One region of the Arthrobacter sp. A2-55 genome, then DNA from elsewhere that is predicted to be linked to it. Evidence: predicted binding sites of a transcription regulator. Region 1 holds the regulator's gene; the other holds the start of a gene.
What was found. Region 1 encodes Rex, which represses fermentation and respiration genes when NADH is low (regulators of the CRP and FNR family bind a similar motif). Its sites were predicted from a motif close to CTTGTGAANNNNTTCACAAG; they were not measured.
Positions count from the first base shown of each region.

Region 1 (8,473 bases):
TCGATGACAGGCTCCTGGTGATCGTGGGCCCCTGCTCCATCCACGACCCCGCGGCCGGCCTGGACTACGCCCGCCGCCTGGCCGCGACCGCGAAGGAGCACGAAGAGGACCTGCTGATTGTCATGCGGGCCTACTTCGAAAAGCCGCGGACCACCGTTGGCTGGAAGGGCCTGATCAACGATCCGCTGCTGGACGGCAGCCACGACGTGGCAACCGGGCTGGGCCTGGCGCGCAAGTTCCTGCTCGACGTTGCCGCCCTGGGGCTGCCCACCGGCACTGAATTCCTCGAGCCCATCAGCCCCCAGTACACGGCGGACCTGATCTCCTGGGGCGCCATCGGTGCCCGCACCACCGAGAGCCAGATCCACCGCCAGCTCACGTCTGGGCTGTCCATGCCCGTCGGCTTCAAGAACGGGACCGACGGCGGCCTCCAGGTGGCGCTCGACGCGTGCCAGGCGGCCAGCGCACCGCAGTCGTTCCTCGGCATTGACGGCGGCGGCCGGGCGTCACTGGTCAGCACGGCCGGCAACCAGGACACCCACATCATCCTCCGCGGCGGGCGGAAGGGCCCCAACTACTCCGCCGCCGACGTCGAAACCGCCTCCAACGCCGCCGCGGACGCCGGCATCAACCCGCGCCTGATCGTCGACGCCAGCCACGCCAACTCCGGCAAGAGCCACCACCGCCAGGCCGAGGTGGCGCTGGCCATCGGCGCCCAGCTGGAGGCCGGCGGCGCCTCCTCCAACGCCATTGCCGGCATCATGCTGGAGAGCTTCCTGGTGGGCGGGGCGCAAAATCTGGACGTGGACCAGGTGGCCGCCGGCACCGCCTCCCTGACGTACGGGCAGAGCGTGACGGACGCTTGCATGGAGTGGGATGTCACGGCCGATGTCCTGGCAAACTTGGCCCGCAGCTCCCGCACCCGCCGCCTCCGCGGCGCGCAGGACGCGGCCTGAGCCGGCCGGGGAAAATATCCCAACCACAACTACCACTTTGGCCCCATCTGCCCTTAGAGTTAGCGCATGGGGTGGCGGGTGCCGCCGGCGGCACCGGACAGTGAAATGGAAACCAAGAGGCTATGGCGCAGGGGCAAAATTTCTCCAACGTGAACTTCCTGACGGTTCAGGAAGTGGCGGAGCTGATGCGCGTCTCCAAGATGACCGTCTACCGCATGGTCCATGCCGGTGAACTTCCCGCCGTCCGCTTTGGCAGGAGCTACCGCGTGCCGCAGAATGCCGTGGAGGCAATCCTGAAGTCGACCGTGGCGGACAGGGCGGAGTCCGAAGGGAACCCCGGTTCGGCGCATACCGGCTAGAGGCGGTACCCTAGGAAAGATCCATTTTCGGCTTTGACCGATTCCTGCGATCGGTCAACCTAATCGTTTCTGGCCCCAATCGGGGCCAACTATGTAGTTTGTGAGGACTTCCATGGGTTCAGTTATTAAGAAGCGCCGCAAGCGGATGGCGAAGAAGAAGCACCGCAAGCTGCTTCGCAAGACTCGTCACCAGCGCCGCAACAAGAAGTAGATCTTCTTTGCAGCAAGCGCCCGTTCACCCAAGGTGGACGGGCGTTTTTGTTGGTGCTACTTGCGCCGCATGGACGCAATGCCCTTCCACAGGCCATACACAATGCCGGCGCCCGTGGCCGCCTGCAGGCCCATGGTGGCCGCGCGGCGCCCGGAACGGTAGTCGTAAATGGGCCAGTTGTGGTCACGCGCATGACGGCGGAGCCGGGCGTCAGGGTTGATCGCCACCGGATTCCCCACGGCCGTCAGCAACGGGATGTCGTTGTAGGAGTCGCTGTATGCCCAGCAGCGCGAAAGGTCCAGGCCCTGCGCCAGCGCCAAATCCCGCACCGCGCGGCCCTTGGCGGCCCCGTGCAGAACCTCCCCCACCAGCCTGCCGGTGTACACGCCGTCCTGGATTTCAGCCACCGTGCCGAGCGCCCCGGTCAGCTTGAGCCGTGCGGCAATGACGCCGGCCACCTCCACGGGCGTTGCCGTCACCAGCCAGACCTGCCGGCCCTTTTTGAGGTGCTCCTGGGCCAGCGCCTTGGTGCCGGGCCAGATCTTCGAGACGATCATCTCGTCGTAGACTTCCTCGCCCAGCTGCTGGACAAACTCGGCGCTGATGCCGGCTGCCAGCTTTTGGGCCGAGTCCTGCACGGAGTGGACGTCGTTCATGTTTTCCCCGCGCAGGATGAACTTGGCCTGCTTCCACGCGAAGCCCGCGGCGTCCCGGAGCGTGAATGCCTTTTTCTGGTACATCTTCCGGGCCACATGGAACAGGCTGGCGCCCTTCATCATGGTGTTGTCCACGTCGAAGAATGCGGCCTCGCCCTGGCGTTGCACAGTTGTCGAGGCGGCCTCGGCACTGTCGGTAGTCACGTCGGGCATGGAACGAGTCTAGTCAATCCTGCCAGCACCTGCCCGCCCCGCCGCACGGCCCGCGGTTAACAGTGGGGGAATTCTCGTTCCGGACTCCGCAAGTGGAACCCCGCCGCCACCCTGCGTACGGTTGGACCATGAATCCCGTACCCGAAGGCGCACCGGCCCCGGCACCCCGGCTTGAACTGCTGACCCGCGAAGGTTGCCACCTGTGCACCGCGGCCCGGGAGGTGGTCGCCGCCGTGGCGGACGACGTCGGCCTCCCGTGGCAGGAAACCACCATCGACGGCGACCCCGCCCTCACCGCCCGCTACGGGGAGGAAGTGCCGGTGGTGCTGGTCGACGGCGTCCCGCGGGACTTTTGGCAGATCGACCCCGTGCGCCTGCGCTCGGTCCTGCGCCGCGCCATGGGCGGAGCCGGGGCGTAGCACCAGCCGGGGCGTAGCACCTGGCCCCGGGGCTGGGCGGCTTTGGCGAAGCACCGGCCACGTCATACAGTGGATGGAGGCTGTTCCGTGGATCAAGGCGACACGAGTCCTCCCGTCCAGGGGCGGCCATTGCAACAGAACTTGGAGCATGACCGTGACACCAGTGCAGATTCCGGACCAGCCGGCGGCCGAACCGGCCCGCCAGCTGCCGCCCGCCACGGTGTCACGGCTGACCCTGTACCTGCGCACCCTCAACGGCCTGCTTGCCGAAGGCGTGGACCAGGTCTCCTCCGAATCCCTGGCCGAGTCCGCCGGCGTCGGCTCCGCCAATGTCCGCAAGGACCTCTCCTACCTGGGCTCCTACGGCACCCGCGGCGTGGGCTACGAGGTGGCCAACCTCAGCCGGAAGATCGCCCAGGCCCTCGGCCTGACGCATGAATGGCGCGTGGCCATCGTCGGCGCCGGAAACCTGGGCCGGGCACTGGCCCGGTACGCGGGCTTTGAAACGCGCGGCTTTGACGTGGTGGCACTGCTGGATGCCGACCAAATGGTGATTGGCAATGAGATCGGCTGGCTGCGCGTCAGCGACGTCGCGGAGCTGGAGCCGGTGCTGGAAAAAACCCGCGCCAACATGGTGGTGCTGGCGCTGCCGGCCGGCGTGGCACAGTCAGTGTGCGACCGCGTGGTGACAGCAGGCGTCCACAGCATACTCAGCTTTGCCCCCGTGGCGCTGTCCGTGCCTGATTTTGTCAACCTGCGCAAGGTGGATATGGCCACCGAACTGCAGATCCTGGCCTACCACGCCCAGCGCCTGCAGGTGCCCGGGCTGGAAGAGGACCGGCCAAGCGCTTGAGGTCCTTTTGGCTGGACCGGCCGGCTCAGGCCCCGCTGCCGCGCTGGGGCCCCTTGGCAAAATAGTCCCTGGCCGGCGGGCGGAACAAAATGACGACGGCGACTATCCCCAGCAGGATGCGCGCGATGGAGTAGTACGAATACGCCACACCCTCGGGCACCATCACGACGGAGAGCGCGGCCAGGACCAGGGACAGGGTGCGTGCCCAACGCCTGCCCTTGCGAACGGCCCAGGCCATCCAAAAGTAGAACCCCACCGCAACGGCCTGGAACACGGCCAGCATGGCGGCAACAACATTGATCAGGGTTTGTGCGGGGATGCCGGCGGCGGCCTGCGGGTTGCTGGCCAGCGACTGCTCCACCACGCTGCGGATCATGTCCTGTCCCGACGGCAGGCCCATGGCCACCAACCACAACACAAGGGCCAGCGCCTGGAGTGCACCGGCAGCCATGATCAGCCGGCTGGCCAGGACCACGCGGCGGGGCGGTGCATAGTGGGATCCCGTGGGCAGGGGGCCGGAGCCGCGGTGCGTGAAATCGGTGTTCTGGTAGCCGGTGCCCTGCGGGGAACCCTGGTAGCCGGGGTACGCGGAGGCGGGCGGCAGCGCGGAGGAGGTGCCGGCGTCGTGCGGGGGAGCGGCCGGATCTGTAGGCTGCGGCGGCTGCCACCCGGCGGGGGCGTACTGGCCGTACCGGGGGACGCCCGGGGCAATCTCGCCGTAGTGGCCGGGACCGGGGGTGGGCCGCTCTTGAGGCTGTTCGTCAGGAGTGGTCATGGGAGGGGTCCTTTTCAGTGGCTGCCGGCGGCAGGCGAAGAGGCCGCGCCGGGTATGTTTTAACCCTACGCGACCTCTTGCTTGGGAACTACCTCCAAGGCAATTCAGGCGGTGCCGCGCGCCCTGGCGTTGAGCCACACGGAGGATTCCGGCAGCCACATCAACACCGTGGCGACAATGCCGAGCAGGCCGGATCCGCCGCCCAGGAATGCCAGGACGATGCTCAGCACGGCAATCACGGACAGGGCCATGCGGGCCCACTGCATTCCTTCCTTGAGCTTCATGATGCAGACCAGCACCGCGGCGATGAGGACCAGCGCAATGATGGAGACGATGATTCCCTTGACCCCGCCGGCGCGCATGGCCGCCCCGGAGCCGGGAATCGTGATGCCAAAAAGGCTGTTGTCCTGTGCGCCGAGGGCAATGAGGGAGAAAATGAGCCCGAGGACAGTGAACAGCAGCCAGATCCCGGCCGTGACCAGCCAGATGATGTACGAGACCTTCAGCAACTGAGGCAGCTGCCCGGTGCTGAACAGTCCGGCGAAGCCGTTGGCCGGCATGACACCCTTCATGTCCTTGGGCCAGTCGGCGGGCATTTGGAAGGACGTGTCGCCAGCCGGCTTTTGCGGCTGCTGCTGGTACGGCGCCTGCTGTTGGTAGGGCTGCTGCTGGTAACCGGGCGGAGGGGCCTGGTAGCCCGGCTGCTGGTAACCCGGCTGCTGGTAGCCGGGAGGCGGCGCCTGGTAGCCGGGATTGGGGGTTTGTGGAGCATTTTCAGGCTGTGAACCGGAACCGCCAACGGGCGGTTGCGAGCCGGATTGCTCGGGACCTGGATACTCATTAGGGGTGCTCATAGCAGACACACTAGCCCGGTGCAGGTACCTTGCATAGCGTGTTCAGGAGAACGGCAGACAAAATGAAATGTGCCGGCCTGCCCCGTGGGGCGGACCGGCACATTAATGGTGCAAAAGGGGCTCAGGCAGCCTTGACGAAAGCCACGTCAAGGGTGATGGTGACCTTGTCGGAGACCAGCACGCCGCCGGCTTCCAGGGCTGCATTCCAGGTCAGGCCGAACTCCTTGCGGCTGATGACGGTCTTGGCCTCGAAGCCTGCCCGGGTGGCACCGAACGGGTCCACGGCAACGCCGTTGAATTCACCGGAGAACGTCACGGTCTTGGAGATGCCGCGGATGGTCAGCTCGCCCGTCAGCTCAAAGTCGCCTTCGTCACCGGAGACGCTGGTGGAGGTGAAGGCAAGCGTGGGGTGGGCTTCCACGTCGAAGAAGTCGGCGCTGCGCACGTGTCCGTCGCGGTTGTCATCGCCAGAGCTGAAGCTGGCGGCCTGGATGGTGGCGGTCACGGCAGCGTCGCCCAGCGTGGGGCCGAGTTCCAGCGTGGCGGCGACGTCGGTGAACTTGCCGCGGACCTTCGAGATGCCGGCGTGGCGGACGGAAAAGCCAACTTCGCTGTGGGCCGGGTCAAAGTTCCAGGTCCCCTGGCTCAGGCCTACGGTTTCAACGGTGGTTGCAGTCATGTGTTGCTCCTTGAAGAGGGTTTGTGTGCAGCTTGTCAGGTTCCCGATCGGGATGCCTTCACGCTGTATAAGCATGCGTTTGCATCTAATATTCCCGGCCCGGGAACTTTTTCCCAAACTTTTTTCCAGCTTGCCCGCGCAGCCTGTGAATTCCCTGATTAACCCCTTGTTGCGTAACTTTGAGAAACTTGGACACATGCCCCGAGTCACTGTTCATCTTCTGCGCCATGGTGAGGTATTTAACCCCGACGGCGTGCTCTACGGCCGGTTGCCGAATTTCCACCTGTCCGAGCGCGGCCATGCCATGGCCGAGCTGGTGGCCGGGCACTTCAAGGACCAGGCCGACGCCGGCAACGCCCCCGTCTACCTGGTGGCCTCGCCCCTGACCCGGGCCCAGGAGACGGCACAGCCCACGGCCTCCGCACTGGGGCTGGACATTGTCACCGATCCGCGCATCATTGAGGCCAGGAACCACTTTGAGGGCATGAAGGTCAGCAAGGGCGAGCTGCTCAAGCCCAAGCACTGGCGCTACTTCGTCAACCCACTGCGCCCCTCCTGGGGCGAGCCTTACCAGGCCCAGGCGGAACGCATGCTGGCAGCGGCACGGGATGCCCGCCGTCGTGCCTTTGAATTGGGAGGGGACGGCGCGCAGGCCATCATGGTCAGCCACCAGCTGCCGATCTGGGCCACGCGGCGCAGCGCGGAGGGGCGCCGGCTCTGGCACGATCCCCGCAACCGTGAATGCACCCTGGCCTCCCTGACGTCCCTGACGTTCGACGGCGACGACGTGGTGGGCGTGAGCTACAGCGAACCGGCGGCGGCCCTTTTGCCCGGCGCCGCCACCACCCCGGGAGCCTGAATGTCCGGCTTCGGGTAGGCAAAAAGACCATTTTCGACGTACTGTAGAAGTTCCAAGCGCAAAAATCCGGGGTGACGCGCCTTCCGGAAACCAAAAAAACGAAAGACTTCCTCGTGACTTCCTCCATGAGCAGGCGTTCCTTGTTCGCCGCCACCGGTGCCGTGCTGTCCGTGGCCCTCGCCGCGTGCACGGCCAACGACCCCCTGGCCCAGCAGGCCGCGGCCGGGGACAACAAGGGGTTCGTGGCCGGGGACGGCTCCGTCACCGAGTATGCGCTGGCCAAGCGCTCGGACCCGGTGGAATTTTCCGGCAAGCTTTTTGACGGCACCACCATTACCGCAGCCTCAGTGCGCGGGAAGGTCACCATCCTCAACTTTTGGTACGCCGCATGCTCCCCCTGCCGCCTGGAAGCGCCCAGCCTGCAGTCGCTGTACTCCGAGTTCAAGGCCCAGGGCGTTGACTTTTTCGGCGTGAACATCCGTGACGAGGTGGCCACGGCGGAGGCCTTCGAGCGCACCTTCAAGATCGGCTACCCGAGCATCATGGACAAGGACGGCGGCGTGCTGTTGGCCCTGTCCCGGCGCAACCTGGTGCCGCCGGCCGCAGTGCCCACCACCTTGGTCCTGGACCGGCAGGGCCGAGTCTCGGCCCGCATTCTGGGGACCGCGGACAAGAGCACGCTCAAGGCCTTGATCACGTCCACGCTGGCCGAGAAGTAGGGACGTTGGTCAACAACCCATTTGCCGAAACGATCTTCAGCGGCTCCATGCTGCTGGCCATCCCGGTTGCCCTGCTGGCCGGGCTGGTGTCGTTTCTCTCCCCCTGCGTGCTGCCGCTGGTCCCCGGCTACCTGGGCTATGTCAGCGGCCTGACCGGCGCTGACCTGCAGAACCAGCGGCGCGGGCGCATGCTGGCCGGCATTGGGCTGTTTGTCCTGGGATTTTCCCTCGTGTTCATGCTCATTGGCGCTGTTTTCGGCCAACTGGGTGCGTGGCTGAAGGGCTCCGACGCCGCGTGGGTCACCCAGGTGCTGGGCCTGGTGGTCATTGTCATGGGAATTGTGTTCCTGGGCGGGCTGGGTTGGTTCCAGCGGGAGGCCAAGGTGCACGCGAAGCCGCCGGCCGGGCTGTGGGGGGCCCCGCTCCTGGGCATCACCTTCGGGCTGGGCTGGGCGCCGTGCATCGGGCCGACATTCAGCGCCGTGCAGACGCTGGCGTTCTCCGACGGCACGTCCGCGACCAAGGGCGCCTTCCTGACTTTTGTGTACTGCCTGGGCCTCGGGGTGCCGTTCCTGCTGATCGCCCTGGGCGTGCGGCGCGGCCTGGGCGCACTCGCCTTCTTCCGCACCCACCGCCGAGGGCTGCAGTGGTTCGGCGGCGGGATGCTGATTGTCCTGGGGCTGCTGATGGTTACGGGGCTGTGGGGAACATGGATCAACAACCTGCAGTTCTGGTTTGCCGGTGAAGTGAGATTGCCAATCTGATGAGGAATGACTCGGTGCAAGACGTGCAAAGCAAGAAGCCGGCCAAGGATGACATTGCGCTGCCCCGGCTGGGGTTCCTCGGCATGCTCAGGTGGGCCTGGCGGCAGCTGACCAGCATGCGGACGGCCTTGTTCCTGCTCCTGCTGCTGGCCGTGG
Region 1 covers NZ_JAJLOZ010000002.1:15,966-24,438, reverse strand. The annotation lists gene LPN03_RS00785 (3-deoxy-7-phosphoheptulonate synthase) at 1-956, shown strand, start outside; gene LPN03_RS00780 (helix-turn-helix domain-containing protein) at 1,079-1,315, shown strand; gene LPN03_RS00775 (30S ribosomal protein bS22) at 1,428-1,526, shown strand; gene LPN03_RS00770 (HAD family hydrolase) at 1,583-2,395, opposite strand; gene LPN03_RS00765 (glutaredoxin family protein) at 2,524-2,814, shown strand; gene LPN03_RS00760 (redox-sensing transcriptional repressor Rex) at 2,963-3,667, shown strand; gene LPN03_RS00755 (hypothetical protein) at 3,693-4,442, opposite strand; gene LPN03_RS00750 (DUF3824 domain-containing protein) at 4,547-5,296, opposite strand; gene LPN03_RS00745 (YceI family protein) at 5,418-5,975, opposite strand; gene LPN03_RS00740 (histidine phosphatase family protein) at 6,172-6,834, shown strand; gene LPN03_RS00735 (TlpA family protein disulfide reductase) at 6,960-7,553, shown strand; gene LPN03_RS00730 (cytochrome c biogenesis CcdA family protein) at 7,601-8,317, shown strand; gene LPN03_RS00725 (cytochrome c biogenesis protein ResB) at 8,317-8,473, shown strand, end outside.

Region 2 (8,473 bases), on a different contig from region 1:
ACCTTTGGGCTGCCGGCCCCCGACCTCCGGGCTTAGTTGGCCACCGTGAAGCGCTGCCGGAGGTGCTTGGGGGCCTCGAGTTCGTCCACCATGGCCACGGCAAAGTCCTGGGTGGAAATATGGTCCCCGGCGGGCGAATCGCTGCCGACCACATAGCTGCCCGTGCGCTGCCCGGGTGCAATTTCAGGGGCGGGAGCCAGGACGGTCCAGTTGACGTGTTCCGGCAGGGCCTTGATCGAGTCCAGCGCAGCGGCGGCGGTCAGCGCCTCCGCGCGGTAGGCATCGGGGAAGCCCGGCATGTCCAGCAGGCGCGTTCCGTCGACAGTCAAGGTGCCGGCACCGCCCACCACGATGGTCCGAGTGCCGCCCACGTTCGCCAGGGCCGAGGCGGTGGCATCAAGCCACAGCTGGTGGTCCCCGCCGGTGCGGCTCGGCCCGGTGGCGAGCACGACGGCGTCGTGCGAGGTGGCAACCGAAGCGAGCGTGCCGGCGTCGGCCTGGTCGGCGGCCAGGACCGCGGCGGCGGGTGAGCCGGGGACTTCCCGGCCGGAACGGGAAATGGCGGTGACGTCGTGGCCGCGCCGCAGGGCCTCGGCCACGAGCTGCGAACCGACCATGCCGGTGGCTCCGTAAACTGCGATCTTCATGGGAACTCCTTGTGTTGGTATCCAATGGGAACTGGTGGCACAATACTATTCAGAAGATACTGGGCATTACAAAGAAACTGGGTTACCAAATGTATACTAAAGCTGCCGGCCGGGCGGATTTTGTTGGGGACGTCATGGATCCGGCTTGTCCGTCGCGTGTGGTTTTTGCCCGGGTGGGGGACAAGTGGGCGTCGCTGGTTATCCAGGTGCTGGCGGAGGGGCCGCTTCGATTTTCCGAACTGCGGGCGCAGGTCCAGGTGGTGACCCCAAAGGTGCTCACGCAGGTCCTGCGGGCCCTTGAGCGGGACGGGCTGGTCACGCGGACGGTCTTTGCGCAGGTGCCCCCGCGCGTGGACTATGAACTGACACCGCTGGGCCGAACCCTGCTGGGCCCGCTGTCGGAGCTTCGCCACTGGGCGGAGCACAATGTTGCGGCCATGCTGGCGGCCCGGGACGCCTACGACGACGCCCAGGACCGCCTCTGACCGCGGGCCGGGCTACTTGGTGGCAGCCTTGGCCCGGCGCTTGTTGAACACGTCAAACGCGACGGCGGCCAGCAGCACCAGGCCCTTGATCAACTGCTGGTACTCGGTGCCCACCCCCATGATGGACATGCCGTTGTTGAGGATGCCGATGATCAGGCCGCCGATGATGGCGCCGACCACCGTGCCGATGCCGCCCGTTACGGCGGCCCCGCCGATGAACACGGCGGCGATGGCGTCCAGCTCGAAGCCGTCGCCGGCCTTGGGGTTTGCGAGGTTGAGCTGGGCGGTAAAGACCAGGCCGGCCAGCGCGGAGAGCACGCCCATGTTGATGAACAGCGTGAAGGAGACCCGCTTGGTGTTGACGCCGGAGAGCTCGGCGGCGTGCATGTTCCCGCCAATTGCGTAAATGTGCCGGCCCCACACGGAGTTGGCCATGACGGCGGAGTAGCCCACCATGAGCACCCCCATCACGATGAGGACGATGGGCGTGCCGCGGTAGCTGGCCAGCAGGAAGGTGATGAGCAGGATCAGCCCCGCGGTAAACACCATTTTCAGGACAAACCAGGGGAGCGGCTCGTCTTCAAGTCCGTGCTTCTTGCGTGAGGCGCGCTGCTTCATGTCGGAGAGGATCATTCCCGCCGTGGCCAGGACGCCCAGGATGACCGTGAGCGGCTCCAGCAAGGACGTGCCGCCGCCCAGATCGGGCAGAAAGCCGCTGCCCAGTGCCCTGAATTCGTCCGGGAACGGGGAAATCTGCTGGTTTTGCAGAGCGATCTGGGTCAGGCCACGGAAGGTGAGCATGCCGGCCAGGGTGACGATGAAGGACGGGATGCCGAAGTAGGCGATCCAGAAGCCCTGCCACATGCCCACCACGGCGCCCAGCACCAGGCAGGCGACGATGGCAAGCCACCAGGGCATGTGCCATTGGGTGATCATGACGCCGGACATGGCGCCGACAAAGGCGACGACGGAACCTACGGAGAGGTCGATGTGTCCGGCGATGATGACCATCACCATGCCCACGGCCAGGATCAGGATGTAGCTGTTTTGGACAATGAGGTTGGAAACGTTGATGGGGGCCAGCGTGATGCCGTTGGTGGTGATCTGGAAGAAGATGATGATCACAATCAGGGCAATGAAGAGCCCGATCTGGCGGAGCTGGCCGGTCAGGTAATGCAGGGCGGAACTAACTGCGGTCATCGTGCGTCCTGGTCCTTTGCTTGGGTCATGAACTGCATGAGGTGTTCTGCCGTGGCCTCTTCCCGGGGAACGTTGGCCGTGATTTGGCCCTCCGCCAGGGTGTAGATCCGGTCGCAGATGCCCAGCAGTTCGGGCAGTTCTGAGGAGATGACGACGATGCCTTTGCCTTCGTCGGCGAGTTTGTTGATGATGGTGTAAATCTCGTACTTGGCGCCAACGTCAATTCCGCGGGTCGGTTCGTCAAGGATCAGGACGTCGGGGTTGGCGAACATCCACTTGGACAGGACCACTTTTTGCTGGTTTCCGCCGGAGAGCTTTCCGGTGATGGAGGCAACGTTGGGCGCCTTGATGTTCATGCTTTTCCGGTAGCCGTCCGCCACCAGGCGCTCCTTGTTGCTGTCCACCCAGCCCCAGCGCGACAGTTTGGCCAGGGCCGCGCCGGAAACGTTGCGCATGATGTTGTCGAGCAGGTTCAGCCCGTAGTGCTTTCGGTCCTCGGTGGCGTAGGCGATGCCGTGCTTGATGGCGGCGGAGACTGTGTTGGTCTGGATCTCTACGCCTTCCTTGTACACGCGGCCGCTGATTCGCGTTCCGTAGGCGTGCCCGAAGACGCTCATGGCCAGTTCGGTCCGCCCGGCCCCCATCAGGCCGGCAATGCCGACGATTTCACCGGCGTGGACGTTGAAGCTGACGTTCTTGACCACCTGGCGGGTCTGGTCGACGGGGTGGTAAACCGACCAGTCCTCCACGCGCAGCAGCTCGGCGCCAAGGCGGGGGGTGTGCTCCGGGTAGCGGTTGTTCAGCTCCCGGCCCACCATCCCCTTGATGATGCGTTCTTCCGTGATTTCATCCGCGTGCATGTCAAGGGTTTCGATGGTGCGGCCGTCGCGGATGATGGTCACCTTGTCCGCCACGGCTTTGATCTCGTTGAGTTTGTGGCTGATCATGATGGCGGTTATGCCCTGGCCCTGGAGGTGCTTGATCAGCTTGAGCAGGTTGGCGGAGTCGCCGTCGTTCAGGGCCGCCGTCGGCTCGTCAAGGATCAGCAGCTTGACCTGCTTGGACAGCGCCTTGGCGATCTCCACCAATTGCTGCTTGCCCACGCCAAGGTCGGCAACCCTGGTGGTGGGGTGGTCGTTCAGCCCCACGCGCGCCAGCAGCTTCGACGCTTCCAGGTTGGTCTTGTTCCAGTCCACGAAGCCGCGGGTGGAGAGCTCGTTGCCTAGGAAGATGTTTTCCGCGATGGACAGGAACGGGCTCAGCGCCAGTTCCTGGTGGATGATGACGATCCCGGCCGCCTCGGAGGACTTGATGTCCTTGAACTCGCACAGCTTGTCCTCAAAGTGGATTTCGCCGTCGTAGCTGCCGGCGGCGTAAACGCCTGACAGCACCTTCATGAGGGTGGATTTTCCAGCGCCGTTTTCACCGCAGATGGCGTGGACCTGGCCGCGCTCCACCTCCAGGGACACTTCCTGCAGGGCCTTGACTCCGGGGAATGTCTTGGTGATGGCACGCATGGAAAGGATGGTGGATGTCACAGTCGTCCTTTGTTTTGCAGTGGTGTAACAAGTGGTTCGGTTGCCGGCGCCGTGCCGCGGCCGGTGTGGCCGCGGCACGGCGCATGGTGGCGCTGCGCCGGGCTACTTCAGCTGGTCGGCCGTATAGTAGCCGCTGTCAACCAGTTCCTTTGTGTAGTTCGCCTTGGTGACCACCACCGGCTGGAGCAGGAAGGTCGGGACCACCTTGACCTTGTTGTTGTAGCTGGTGGTGTCGTTGACCTCGGGGGTTTTGCCCTTGAGCAGGTCGTCGGCCATGGTCACGGCCTGGTCGCCCAGCTTGCGGGTGTCCTTGTAAATCGTCGAGTACTGCTGGCCGGCGATGATGGACTTCACCGAAGCGGCCTCGGCGTCCTGTCCGGTGATGATGGGCAGTGCGTTGGAGGCGTAGCCGGAGGCCTGCAGGGCGGAGATGATGCCGATGGACAGGCCGTCATACGGGGACAGGATGCCGTCCACCTTCGTGCCGGAAGAGTAGGTGCTGGCAATGAGGTTTTGCATGCGCTTCTGGGCCGTGGCCGGGTCCCAGCGGAGCGTGGCGATCTGGGTGAATCCGGTCTGGCCGCTCTTGACCACCAGGGTGCCGTTGTCGAGGTACTTCTTCAGGGTCTTCATGGCGCCGTTGTAGAAGAAGGTGGCGTTGTTGTCGTCGGGGCTGCCGGCAAAGAGCTCAATGTTGAACGGGCCCTTCTTCCCGGTTTCCTTGCCTGCATCGTCGAGGATGCCCAGCCCGGTCAGCAGCGACGTGGCCTGCTCCACGCCCACCTTTTCATTGTCAAAGGTGGTGTAGTAGTCAACGTTCTTGTTGCCGTTGATGAGGCGGTCGTAGGCAATGACTTTGATGCCGGCCTTGGCTGCGTTGTCCAGCTGGTCGCTCAGTGCCGTACCGTCAATCGAGGCAATGATCAACACTTTCGCACCCTTGGTGATCATGTTGCTGACCTGCTGGACCTGCTGGGGGATCTTGTCATCGGCATACTCGAGGTCTGTTTTGTAGCCCAGCTTTTCCAGCGACGCCTTGATGGCGTCGCCGTCCTTGATCCACCGTTCCGAGGTTTTGGTGGGCATGGCGATGCCGATCAGGGCCCCGCTGGAATTGGCGGCGCCGGAGCCGGCGGCGGCTTCACCGCCCCGGGTGCCGCAACCTGCCGTCCCCAAAGCAAGGCCCAGGGCTACGGCCCCAACGATCAAACTTTTGAATCTCATGGTTTGTTCCTTTGTGTCCCGAGGGCGTCAACACCAGGGGCCGGCGAAGGTGGCGGCCCCTGGCATGGATTCCAAGTAATTGTCGTGCCAGCAGCGCCAATAGATTGTTAGCGCTAACACGTGGGGTAAAGTGTAAGCCGCCTCACATGGGTCGTGTCAAGCCCGGGATGCGGCGGCATGCTGGGCTCCGCAGGGTTTTAGGGGTTGTTGACATTGTCAATTGTTAGCGTTCACAATTGAGACTGAAACCACACCATCCTGTTTCCGAGAGGCCTCCATGACTGAAATCCCACCGCCGCCGGTGCTGCCCCAACGGGAGGGCACGGACACTTACGTGGTCGGCGTTGACTACGGCACCCTGTCCGGACGGGCCGTGGTGGTCCGGGTGAGGGACGGCGCGGAACTGGGCAGCGGGACGTTTGACTACCCGCATGCCGTCCTGGCGGAGGCTCTCCCATGCGGCGTTCCGCTGGGCCTGGACTGGGCGCTGCAAGTGCCCAACGACTACCGCCTGGTGCTCCAACATGCAGTCCCCGCCGCCATCCGCGACGCGGGAATCGACCCGGCAGCCGTCGTCGGGCTTGGCACCGACTTCACGGCCTGCACCATGGTCCCCACGCTGGCGGACGGCACCCCCCTGAACGAGGTTCCGGGCCTGGCAGACCGTCCTCACGCCTATGTGAAACTGTGGCGCCACCACGCAGCGCAGCCCCAGGCGGAACGGATCAACACGCTGGCTGCCCAGCGCGGCGAGTCCTGGCTGCCCCGCTATGGCGGGCTGATCTCCTCAGAATGGGAGTTCGCCAAGGGCCTGCAGCTGCTGGAGGAGGACCCCGAAGTCTACGCGGCCATGGACCACTGGGTTGAGGCTGCGGACTGGATTGTGTGGCAGCTGACCGGTTCCTATGTCCGCAACGCGTGCACCGCCGGCTACAAGGGCATTTACCAGGATGGCGCCTATCCTTCCGAGGACTTCCTGGCCGCACTCAATCCCGCCTTCTCCGGCTTCGTCGCAGACAAGGTGGAACACTCGATCGGCCGGCTGGGGGACTCCGCCGGCACATTGACCGCCGAGGCGGCGGCATGGACAGGGCTCCCGGAAGGCATCGCCGTGGCCGTGGGCAACGTGGATGCGCATGTCACCGCCCCGGCCGCCCGCGCCGTGGCCCCCGGCGCCATGACGGCCATCATGGGCACGTCCACCTGCCACGTCATGAACGGCACCGAACTTCGTGAGGTCCCGGGCATGTGCGGTGCCGTGGACGGCGGCATCATCGACGGGCTGTGGGGCTACGAGGCCGGCCAGTCCGGCGTGGGCGACATTTTCGGCTGGTTCGTGAAGAACGGTGTTCCCCCGCAGTACCACCACGACGCCGCGGCGCGCGGCCTCAGCGTGCACGAACACCTGACGGAGCTGGCTGCCGCACAGAAAATAGGCCAGCACGGGCTCATCGCCCTGGACTGGCACAGCGGAAACCGCTCCGTGCTGGTGGACCACGAACTGTCCGGGGTGGTGGTGGGGCAGACCCTGGCCACCAAGCCCGAAGACAGCTACCGCGCCCTGCTCGAAGCCACGGCCTTTGGCACCCGCACCATCATCGAGGCCTTCAAGGCCTCGGGTGTGCCCGTGAATGAATTCACGGCCGCCGGCGGGCTGCCCCGCAACCGGCTCCTGATGCAGATTTACGCGGACGTGACTGGCCTGCCCGTGCGCACCATCGGCTCCACGCAGGCCCCGGCGCTGGGATCGGCCATCCACGCCGCCGTTGCGGCCGGCGCCTATCCCGACGTCCGGGCGGCCTCCGGCGCCATGGGTGCCGCTCCGGCGGACATTTACCTGCCCATCGCGGGGAACGTGGCTGCCTACAACGAGCTCTTTGCCGAGTACACCGCCCTCCACGACTACTTTGGCCGGGGAGCCAATGGGGTCATGCACCGGCTCAAGGCCATTGCGCGCAGGGCTGCCGGGGAGGTTCCGGCATGAGTGCCGCAGTGACGGGCCAAACACCCCCGGCCCCCACCCCGACCGTGGCGGAGAAGGTGGCCGCCGTCCGCGCCGAGGTGTGCGCCCTGCACGCCGAGCTGACCAGGTACGCCCTGGTGGTGTGGACGGCCGGCAATGTTTCGGCCCGCGTCCCGGGGGAGGAGCTGATGGTCATCAAGCCGTCAGGCCTGGCCTACGCGGAGCTGACGCCGGAATCCATGGTGGTCACCGACCTTGACGGCGCCCCGGCGGCAGGCGACTGGGGCAACCCAGCCCTTGCACCGTCGTCGGACACAGCAGCGCACGCCTACGTCTACCGCCACATGCCGGAGGTGGGCGGGGTGGTGCACACGCACTCCACCTATGCCACGGCGTGGGCGGCGCGCGGGGAGGCGATCCCGTGCGTGCTGACCATGATGGGCGACGAATTTGGCGGTGACATTCCCGTGGGGCCCTTCGCGCTGATCGGGGACGACTCCATTGGGCGCGGCATTGTGGAGACCCTGCAGTCCTCGAAGTCGCCGGCCGTGCTCATGAAGAGCCACGGGCCGTTCACCATCGGGCGGGATGCGCGCGCGGCGGTCAAGGCCGCCGTCATGTGCGAGGAGGTGGCCAAGACTGTCCATGTTTCGCGCCAGCTGGGCCAGCCGCTGCCCCTTGACCCGGCGCTGATTGCCTCCCTGCACCACCGCTACCAGAACGTTTACGGCCAATAACCCCTAATTTGGAGGAAATCATGACGATCAATCCCGCCGCAGTGTCCCTTCAGCAGTACGAAGTATGGTTTTTGACCGGCAGCCAGCACCTGTACGGGGAGGAGGTGCTGGCCCAGGTGGCCGCGCAGTCCCGCGAAATTTCCGATGCGCTCAATGCCTCCGGCGCCCCCGTGAAGCTGGTTTGGAAGCCGGTCCTGACGGACTCCGACGCGATCCGCCGCACCGCCCTTGAGGCGAACGCCGCGGACCACGTGATTGGCGTGACAGCGTGGATGCACACCTTCTCCCCGGCCAAGATGTGGATCCAGGGGCTGGACGCGCTGCGCAAGCCCCTGCTGCACCTGCACACCCAGGCCAATGTGGAACTGCCGTGGGAGGACATTGACTTTGACTTCATGAACCTCAACCAGGCCGCCCACGGCGACCGCGAATTTGGCTACATCCAGACCCGCCTGGGCGTGCCCCGGAAAACCGTGGTGGGACACGTGTCCAACCCGGAGGTGCAGCGCCAGGTGGGCGTGTGGCAGCGTGCGGCCGCCGGCTGGGCCGCCGTCCGCGGGCTGAAGCTGACCCGCTTCGGCGACAACATGCGCAACGTGGCGGTCACGGAAGGGGACAAGACCGAGGCGGAGCTGCGCCTGGGCGTTTCCGTCAACACCTGGAGCGTCAACGAACTTGC
Region 2 covers NZ_JAJLOZ010000051.1:16,914-25,386, forward strand. The annotation lists gene LPN03_RS14015 (phytoene desaturase family protein) at 1-36, shown strand, start outside; gene LPN03_RS14020 (NAD(P)-dependent oxidoreductase) at 33-647, opposite strand; gene LPN03_RS14025 (winged helix-turn-helix transcriptional regulator) at 737-1,132, shown strand; gene mmsB (multiple monosaccharide ABC transporter permease) at 1,145-2,332, opposite strand; gene mmsA (multiple monosaccharide ABC transporter ATP-binding protein) at 2,329-3,849, opposite strand; gene chvE (multiple monosaccharide ABC transporter substrate-binding protein) at 3,973-5,094, opposite strand; gene araB (ribulokinase) at 5,372-7,078, shown strand; gene LPN03_RS14050 (L-ribulose-5-phosphate 4-epimerase) at 7,075-7,794, shown strand; gene araA (L-arabinose isomerase) at 7,815-8,473, shown strand, end outside.
Region 2: araB (ribulokinase) is a predicted target of Rex. The motif match lies at 5,312-5,331, and genes of this name have one in related genera.